3 regions of the Nostoc sp. NZL genome follow, and region 1 is predicted to be linked to each of the others. Evidence: riboswitches for the same ligand, from Rfam matches in the RefSeq annotation. Region 1 holds a riboswitch; each other region holds the start of a gene.
What was found. A riboswitch is a leader RNA that binds a small molecule or an ion and turns the genes downstream of it on or off. The one in region 1 is predicted to bind cobalamin.

Region 1 (3,277 bases):
GGCTTTGATAGTAATAGTTTCTGGAAAGGTTTGTTCTTCTGTTGTTGATGGCGTAAGTTCAGGGATAGCTAATGGAAATTGCACAGGCTCGGTAGGTGTAGTAGCAGCGTTTAATCGCTGTGATTGCCCAAGCCGGATAACGACTCCTATACTAATACCCAGATATAAACAGATGCTGATAAAACTAAATGAGAGCACTCTCGCCATGCTGCGATTTGCCATCGTTCACTCCTCACACAATGGCATTAGTTTATCCCAAAAATCTATCCTAACGGTGTATATTTTAGTGTAGTTGGGTAATATTTGGCTAAGTAAATACTGAAGTATAATCTCGTATACTTATAAATAATCATACCTGCCAGCTATGAAGCCAAACATTATCGCTTTGTCCAGTTCTTTAGAAATCTTTTAAACGGAGAGGGGGGGATTCGAACCCCCGTTGGGTTTCCCCAAAACGCATTTCGAGTGCGTCACCATGAACCGCTCGGACACCTCTCCAGTTATATTATTCACACATTTGAGTATTCAAATGGCATGAAGTAAGGTACATTTTACCATATTTCCTATACTACTATAACATTATCGTTTTATCTGCGTAACGGAATGCTTCGGGAACGCCCAAGCCAAAGACATTTACCATCATCGTGGTTGCTGCAATTACCTAGTGAGTCAATGACACCCACAGATGTATTTATATAGAGCCATGAAAAAACTGTCTGAACTATTGAACGGTGATATACTTAAAAAATTCACTCGGTTCTAGTAGAGGTCAGCCACTAGAGGAAACGGGGAAAGTCCGGTGTAAATCCGGCGCTGTCCCGCAGCTGTGATGAGACTCATGTCTCAGAGTCAGAATGCCCGCCGAAGTTGACTTATAAGTTCTACACGTCTGCGAGGTACAGATGAACAAAAGTATAAATATTTCTACCATTAGTCAGTCTCACTTCTTTAAAGAGCCAGAGATTCGCTACAGAAGATTATGGCTTGCTACGAGACGATAGACAGTTAATTTATGGTATAAATTGCACCTCTAATTGTAGCTATCAATTGTGCTAGTTTTTCTAGGCACAAGTATTGGTGCTACTAAGCTGTTACGCATTTAATTTGTACATTTACCTGATGACTGATGACTGTTAACCGTCAACAGTCATCAGTTAACGACCATCAAGAGTGTTTATATACTTTAGACGCGCATCAGCTTAGTTAATTGTTGCTAATACAACTATTTTCATGTAAATAGCTCACGCTGTAAGGGGATAGTCAACTTAGAGCCAGAGCAAAATGCATGAGTGCTTGTAACTATTCTTGTGTTGTTGCGTTTACAGCAGAAGGGAAATCAACCTATCTGTTTGGCGATTTACCCGTTGATGGCTGTGCATCTGCTGTACTGGAATGTGCAAGTCAATATTACACCAAGTCTGATGGTTTACTGTCTTGCTCAAAACAACCTGAACCTTTGAAAACGGGTATTTTAGCAAAGATTCCACCACTAAATAAGTGGGCAAAATTAAACATAAGTTGTTGTAAAGTTCTATAGGAGGAAACAAATGCGACCGGAAAAGAGTGTCTGGCAAGGAAATTTTGGCTACTGGCAAAACAGCTTTATTCACACTAATCTGCTGGTAATAGGTTACACAGCATGGAAAGGATTTCAGTCATTTGGGCGGGGGGTTGTAATTTGTGATGTGGATACTCAAGTTACTCATCCTTCAATTACAAGTCTCGATACGGTTCCTTTCACTATCCAATTTCTTCCTTGTGATCTGATTGGGTTTTATTTGCGATCGCGTCAGGGTTGTGGGACAATCTCGCAATCAATTAGCTCATCAATGATTTCATCCATCCTCTCAGCAGTTGCAATATACAATCCCCATCAAGATATTCTTCTGGTGCTAAAGGCTGATCCTCAAATTGAGGTCAATTTCTTACACCAGCTAAAAATTACTCCACCCGATTGCTACGAACAAGTTTGCAAACGTTGGGAAGAATTTCAACCAAGCTTAATGCCTTAAAACTTAGCCTCAATGCAAAAACCAAAATCAATCAACATTTCCAAACCAACTCGCTACCAAAATGCGGCGATAGATTATTACATGGGACTCACAGATTCCTCTTATCTGCATTACGGGTATTGGGAGCCACTACCTACTAAGGGTGAGGAATTGACCCTAACTCGCCTGCGTGCGGCTCAAGAAGCCTATGCAGCGAAGCTTTTGAGTTTTATTCCAGAGTGTACCAAAACTGTGATTGATATAGGTTGCGGTATTGGTGGTAACGCGGCATTTTTGTGCGATCGCGGCTTTATTGTTGAGGGATTAGCACCCGATGCACTCCAACAAGAGAAGTTTATCAAGAATACGAACGGGCAAGTGCCTTTTTACTTAACCAGATTTGAAGATTTTCACACCTCACACTCCTATGACCTAGTTCTGTTCAGTGAAAGTAGCCAATATATTGCTGTTGACGATTTGGCTCAAGGTGCAGCTCGTTTATTAAATAGTGGTGGCTATCTATTGCTTGCGGATATGATGCGCTCTGATGCTGGATATAGAGAGGGCATTTTTTCTAATTGTCATGTCGCTAGCGAGCTTCAGGTGGCCTTGCAACAGGCTGGATTCAAGTTAATTAAGACTGAAGACATTTCCACCCAAGTTGCACCAACGATTGACTTGTGTGTTGATAACTTTCGGACTTTTGGGCTAACTACCGTCAAATATATTGCAGATTTGGTAGCGATCGCAGTCCCACCATTACATGCGATCGGTCGTTTAGCATTCAAACGCTGGCTGGAAAAGCCCATTGTCGAAGGGTTAGCAGCACGCAGCATTTTTGATAGCCATCTCTGTTATAAAATCGAACTCTGGCAGTTATCAATTCATCAGGGGAATTGAGTGTTTGAGCTTAAATTAACACCACTCTCTAATCCCCATTCAATTTGAATTCTAAATTTTTGCTTTAGTTATGAAATCGCTTGCACAAGAAGCAATCCTAAAGACTGACAATGTTCAAAAGTGCGATGCCAAATAGACCGTCGTAGACATTGCTTCTTTAACTGTCAAGGTATCATGTAGTCGAACATTGTGGAGCATACAGCTTGAGGTTTTGCATGAAAGTAGCAGTCTTCAGTACAAAAGTCTATGATCGGCAGTTTTTATCAGCTGCAAATTCTCCCACCCAACACGAATTAGTATTTTTTGAACCTCGTTTAAATCGGGATACAGCTATCCTCGCCGCCGGATTTCCGGCGGTTTGCGTATTTGTACATGATCAGGTTGAC
Region 2 (3,277 bases), on a different contig from region 1:
TTAACGATGAAATTGAGTATCAAACTAGTGGCTCTTTGAAATTGATTTTTACCTCTTGGCGCTGGGCTACAACTGTTTATTGTATTTTGGGTACATTAGCCTTTATCCCGTTTGTAGGTTGTGCTTTTTCTGCCAATTTGCTAAAGACTCCTTATTGTCGTGTCTGGTTTGAAGCTCCCTTGCTATTCAAAGAATATTTCCATGCTAATAGCAAGGCTGAGTTCTTAGGTTTTCTTGGCATAACTAGTTTAGTAATTTATGTGCTTTACTTAAGCTATTTTGTTCTGATTAAGCTGGGCAAGCAGGGACGTTCAGCCACACCACAGTAATCTTCGCTGCCCACCGTACCTCTAATTTTTAAAACATGAATTCCATTGGCAAGCGACTGGAACAATACACCGCTAAACGCCCCCAAGAAGTCCTACTTGTAATAGTGGAAATTGCCGATGAGCAAGATACAATTGCTGTTTTCAAAGGCTTTTCCAGTTCTTTGATGCGCCCTACGGCATTTGATGCAGATGTACCAGTTTTGCCAGATGGAGCAAACATCCTCAACATTGACCGAGTAGCCAGTCCTTACAATCCTGAAGCACCCCGTTATATTCAACAAGGACTTTCTTGGGAAGCTATGGAAGCTTTATTATCAGAAGTGGGAGTATGAATAAACCGATTGTTTGGATACATGGAGATTGCCTTAGTCCATACAACCCTGTACTGCAAAAATACCCCGATGTCCCAGCTATCTGGGTTTGGGACGAGGCTTTGATAGACGAATGGAAACTGAGTCTCAAACGTCTCACCTTCATCTACGAATGCTTGCTAGAGTTACCCGTTGTTATCCGTCGCGGTAATGTGGCACAAGAAATTTTAGCTTTTGCTAAAGAACATGATGCGAATTTAGTCGTCGCAGCCAACAGTCCCAGTCCCCGGTTTGATGATATCTGCAATCAAATAAAGGGTTTTATAGCAGTGGAAGTGCTTGAGGTAGAACCATTTTTTGAATATGATGGCTATATTGACCTGAAGCGGTTTTCGCGCTATTGGAAAGTGGCTCAAAATTATGTTTTTGAATAGCTCAATTGTTATATTGTAATGTCTAGTGATCGCAGATCCAACTGATGAAGCAATCTGCTAGTTACAGCTTACAAATGGCAAAATTTATGAAGCATTAAATTTTCTGACTACCTTCTCGTGCTAAATTACTAAAGCTTGGAGTTGGGAAACTCCGGTGAAATTCCGGGACTGTGCCGCAGCTGTGATGGGATCACCCAAGTCAGAATGCCAACCCTCAAGATGTCCTCAATACACACTCAGCGTCTACTCCCTGCGTTGCACGGGGAAGGAGTTCCAAGTTTGCTTTCTGGATTTGCCACTTGTCCTGGCTTGTTTTATGCTACACCCGCCGCAGATGGTATATTATCTCGCATTAGAATACCAGGTGGAATTATTAGTAGTCAGCAGTGCCGTGCGATCGCAGATATAGCAGAACAGCACGGTGGCGGCTATCTGGATGTGACTAATCGAGCTAATTTACAAGTCCGCGAAATCCACAAAGGGATAAATACTGAAGTTTTGAAGTATCTACAGAGTATAGGACTGGGTTCTCACAATTCTGTTGTAGATCATATCCGTAATATTATGACCAGCCCTACTGCTGGTATCGACCCGCAAGAATTAATCGACACTCGTCCTTTTGTCCAAGGTTGGGATCATTATATTGCTGCACATCCAGCGCTTTCGGGACTGTCAGCAAAATTTAGCGTTTGCTTTGATGGTGGTGGGATAATTCGGGTGTGCGATCGCTTGAATGATATCCTATTTGCTGCTGTCTTAGTTAACAGTGATGTTTACTTCCGCCTATATCTCAGTGTAGGGGCGAAGGGTCAACCGCCTAGCGATATGGGAATATTGTTACCACCAGAGGAATGTTTGCCCGTCTTGGCAGCTTTGGCGGATGTCTATCTAGCTCATAGTAATACTACAAGTAAGCGTCGGCTACGTCTCTTAGAGTTATTGAATACTTTGGGTTGTGAAAATTATCTCCAGGAAGTTCAGCAGCGTCTACCTTTCCCTCTTTTATGCAGTGAAGCAAGAAATGACCTAACCCCCCAATCCCCTTCCCTGCAAGGGAAGGGGTTGGGGGAGAGGTCAAATGCTAGCTATCAGCATATTGGCATCCATCCCCAACGTCAGAAAGGCTTCTTTTACCTTGGTGTTGTCTTGCCCCTTGGGCGATTGGAGAGTAGACAGATGCGGGGTTTAGCAGATTTAGCAGCAAAATACGGTAGTGGAACTCTCAGGCTAACCCCTTGGCAAAATTTGTTGCTAACTGATATTCCTCAGCAATGGGTTGGCGATGTCCAGCGAGAAATTGCTTTCTTAGGATTAGATTTCTCAGCAACCAACATCAAGAGTGCATTAGTTGCCTGTTCTGGAAAAAAGGGTTGTGCTGCTTCTGCTACGAACACCAAGGATCATGCATTGGCATTAGCAGAGTATCTGGAAACTCGCGTCATTCTGGATTGCCCAGTTAATATCCACTTCAGCGGCTGCGAAAAATCCTGCGCCCAGCATAGCAAAAGTGATATTACTCTGCTCGGTGTCAGCATTGAGGCTGACAATGGAACTGTGGAGGGTTATCACATTTATGTTGGTGACAGCAAGCAGAAATTCGGACGTGAAATATATCAATATGTAACTTTTGCCGAACTACCTGCATTCATAGAGCGGATGCTATATGTATATAAAAATCAACGCCTAAATTCTGATGAGTCCTTTGGGAAATTTGCTAATCGATATGCGATCGCCCAATTACAGCATTTATTTAATATTATTCCTAAATCATTCGTGAATAATAAGATTCCCAACTTGTTGGAAAAGTCGGGAATCTGAGTCTTTCGATTTTCATTGGTCAATCCCAAATTTAAAATCCCAAATTTAATGCCCGACTATATCCGAGATGCCAACGAAATTTACCGTAATTCCTTTGCAATCATCCGGTCAGAAGCAAACCTAGATGTGCTGCCACCAGATGTAGCAAAAGTTGCTGTGCGTCTCATTCATGCCTGTGGGATGACGGATATTGTTACTGACTTGGGATATTCACCGACAGCGGTGCAATCCGCAAGGGAAGCACTAGCAGCAGGAGCGCCGATTCTGTGCGATTGTCGGATGGTTGCCGATGGCGTTACCAGGCGAAGGTTATCTGCAAACAATCAAGTTATTTGTACCCTCAACGAGCCGGAAGTGCCAGAAATTGCCCAGCGTCTAAATACTA
Region 3 (3,277 bases), on a different contig from region 1:
TTAGGTGCGGATGTACTGACGCAGCATACCGGCTCCGGTGCAGTTGTCCAATTGGCTGAGGAAAAAGGAATTTATGCTTTTGGCTACAACACTGATATGAGTAAGTTTGGTCAAAAAGCCCATCTGACATCAGCTATTAACAAATGGGGCAAATTCTATATAGATAAAGCCTTGGCTGTAATGAGTAATAATTGGAAGTCTCAAGAGGTTTGGGATGGCATTGGTCAAGGAATGGTGGATATTTCCCCAATGAATCAGGCGATTCCTGCGGATGTGCAACAACTGGTGAATGCAAAGCGCGATGAGTTTATTCAGGGTACTGCACATCCTTTTGATGGCCCGGTGCAAGACCAAAAAGGGGTGGTGCGAGTGCCAAAGGGTAAGGTGTTGGATGATAGGGGACAACTGGCGATGGATTGGTATGTTGAGGGAATTGAAGGCTCAATTCCCAAGGAGAAATCCTAGCACTGCTAAAAGTCTGATTGGTGGCTTTTACTTTCTTTTACTAGTTGTCTAACTTGTCAAATAGCCATGCTAAAGCACCATCAACATCAGTAACCTTTTCTCCTGGCGGTATGGCTGGACGATTTACCATAACAACCTTCACACCCAGTTCTCGCGCTGCAATAATTTTGGGCTTTGTTGCATCGCCACCACTATTTTTACTTACTATGGTATCAATCTTGTTATGAATCAGGATTTGTCTTTCGTTATTGAGGGTAAAGGGCCCGCGATCGCACAATATCATTCCCGGTGGTACTAAAGCATCATCGGTAGGAGGGTCAATCATCCGCATCAAAAACCATATTTTCTCTAGGTGAGCAAAGGCGGCGAGTTCTTGCCTCCCAACTGTCAAAAATACATGCTGTGCCTGGTTTTGCAAAGATGCTGCTGCGGCTTCAATGCTGTCAACTTCAATCCAGCGATCGCCACTTCCTTTTTCCCAAGGCGGGCGAATTAACATCAGATGGGGTACTCCGACTTCCGTTGCAGCATCTGCCGCATTGAAGGAAATCTGAGTAGCAAAAGGATGGGTTGCATCAATTAATAAGTCGATTTGCATTGCTCTGAGATAGCTAACCAATCCAGCCACACCACCAAAGCCTCCAACCCGTAAATCGCCCAACGGAACTGATGGTTCACGGGTGCGACCAGCTAGAGACGTGATTGCTTCTAACCCTTGGATAGTCGCCACTTTGGCAGCTAGTTCTGCGGCATCTCCCGTACCACCCAGAATTAAAACTCGCATCATTGAGATAAAGGTGGAATCTTTGCCAATATGCCCTTTTTCAGGGCTTCTGGACGCTCTGACCAAGGGAGTAAACCATTTGCTTTGGCATAGTATTGACTAGCACATTCTAGTATCGCAGATGCACTGCCATCAACGGCTAAATCACCAAATAGATATGTTAATTTGCCCTTGGCAGCAAAGGCAACTACACAGGAACGATTACAAGCACTCATGCATTCAACCTCTTGAATTGGGAATTGATCTCGCAAGTCCCAATCTTGTGCCAAGTGCTGAAGTTGCTGTAGTAGTTGTTCGCCACCACTTTCACCTAAACGTTTTCCATCTTGCCAAACGCTAGCACAGGTTTTGCAAACAAATAAAGTGTGGTCAGGAACACCAAAGCAATTAGTTGTGGAAATATTTGCAGTAGCAGTCATCTGTACCTCGCAGAAATGGGGAACTGATCAATCTACTTCGGCGGGCATCCTGACTCACTCAATTTGGAATTTGGGATTACTTAGTTTGCTAATCTCAAATCTCAAATTAGTTCACAGTTGCGGGACAGCGCCGGATTTGCACCGAACTTTCCCCGTTACCTCTGGTAGCTGACCCCTACCAGAACCGAATAACCTCAATGATCATACACCAGGGTCGAATGGTACTTCTCTTATAAGATGGATTTACACCTTGATCTTGCTTTCTCAAGAAACTATGTGTTATTATTGATAATCGTGTGGTTAAGGACGTATAGCTCAGTTGGTTAGAGCGCTACGTTGACATCGTAGAGGTCACTGGTTCGAATCCAGTTACGTCCATTTGTGTACATTAACTAATTATTTGTCACTGTGTGACTTTACCCATAACTTTGCCGCAACGGCAAGCTTATGGTTCCAATAGGGGGCGGCAAAGTTATGCTTCCAATTTTCCAGGTGTAGAGAAAGAAGCCAACTTACTCTGCTCCTTTAAGTTTAATCGCTTTATACTCCAATTTCACGTCGTGTTTCATTTAAAGCAGCACGAACCTGTTTGTAACGGAGATATCCAGGATGAGTCATTATTTCAGACACACGAGCTTCTGAGGGGTATTCTCCTTGATTATGCAACTTAAATACAATCTGCTTAACTTCTCTGCAAGACTGCTGTATCTTTTCTGTGTGACATGCTTTACCATAACTACGGTATTTGGCAGAAATGGCACGGCATAAATCTGGAAAGTGGCTGAAAATTGTCCGCCTATTATATCCTAAACCTGTAGCTACTTCTTCCATTGTCAGTGGTGGCTGGTTGTCGCTTGCAAGGATTCCTAGCAAGGTATCTTGTACTTGATTAGCGTCGAAAAGTTTTGGAGATGCTCTTAGTGTGGGCGATCGCCGAATGGTTTTGTGTGAGATTTTCGTAAAAGATTTAGCAGCAAGTTGTTCTGGTTTTAGTAAATCTAGCAGAGATATTTCTAAGCGATAACAAATTTTGAGAAGTATATCAAGCACTGGTAAAGCTTTACCCGTCTGCCACATCCATAAAGTATTCTTCGGTATTCCCATCAAACGGGCAAACTCAGCTATATTGCCATTAGTCACTGCATTTATGACTAGACTCAAAGATTTGGCAATTTCTTCTTTTGCTGGTGGGGAGTTAAAAGATGGGGTGGAAGAAATTAATTCTCCAATAACCTCTACTATCCAAGTTTGCGAATGTAATTCTTCTTTAGATAAAGTTGAGCAATCCGTAAGTTCTGAGGAGGACTTGACAGGAAGATTCATACCTAGCCAACCACCACACTTGGAACAGTAACCAGGTCGCGATCGCCAACTTAGTAGTGGTAATTTCTGCTGACAGTGAGGACATTGCAAACATAGATATATTTTGTGTAAAGGACATACTTTTACTGAATTTATAGTCCAAAGTAGTGGTTTATAAATTACTTGTTTAGCTAAACGCCATTCTTCGTAACATACAGTACACCAAGCGCTTTGGGTACGAAACAAATTGCGCGTGGGAATAATTTCAGACCAAAATACCAGAGTCAGCAAGTGCAAATCTTCTATA

Region 2: another riboswitch for cobalamin. It lies ahead of cobG (precorrin-3B synthase); the one in region 1 lies ahead of F8R90_RS20515 (DUF1636 domain-containing protein).
Region 3: another riboswitch for cobalamin. It lies ahead of F8R90_RS19030 (DUF1636 family protein); the one in region 1 lies ahead of F8R90_RS20515 (DUF1636 domain-containing protein).

The regions. Positions count from the first base shown of each region.
Region 1 covers NZ_WBKL01000145.1:74,382-77,658, forward strand. The annotation lists gene F8R90_RS20505 (CapA family protein) at 1-222, opposite strand, end outside; tRNA gene F8R90_RS20510 (tRNA-Ser) at 414-498, opposite strand; cobalamin riboswitch at 738-881, shown strand; partial or broken gene F8R90_RS20515 (DUF1636 domain-containing protein) at 1,280-1,537, shown strand; gene F8R90_RS20520 (hypothetical protein) at 1,548-2,012, shown strand; gene F8R90_RS20525 (class I SAM-dependent methyltransferase) at 2,025-2,891, shown strand; gene F8R90_RS20530 (2-hydroxyacid dehydrogenase) at 3,107-3,277, shown strand, end outside.
Region 2 covers NZ_WBKL01000001.1:86,970-90,246, forward strand. The annotation lists gene F8R90_RS00385 (DUF3177 family protein) at 1-329, shown strand, start outside; gene F8R90_RS00390 (DUF7734 family protein) at 365-661, shown strand; gene F8R90_RS00395 (hypothetical protein) at 658-1,074, shown strand; adenosylcobalamin-variant (AdoCbl-variant) riboswitch at 1,203-1,292, shown strand; gene cobG (precorrin-3B synthase) at 1,294-2,892, shown strand; gene F8R90_RS00405 (precorrin-8X methylmutase) at 2,941-3,277, shown strand, end outside.
Region 3 covers NZ_WBKL01000132.1:22,732-26,008, forward strand. The annotation lists gene F8R90_RS19020 (BMP family ABC transporter substrate-binding protein) at 1-465, shown strand, start outside; gene F8R90_RS19025 (cobalt-precorrin-6A reductase) at 506-1,249, opposite strand; gene F8R90_RS19030 (DUF1636 family protein) at 1,249-1,668, opposite strand; cobalamin riboswitch at 1,691-1,872, opposite strand; tRNA gene F8R90_RS19035 (tRNA-Val) at 1,973-2,046, shown strand; gene F8R90_RS19040 (helix-turn-helix domain-containing protein) at 2,209-3,277, opposite strand, start outside.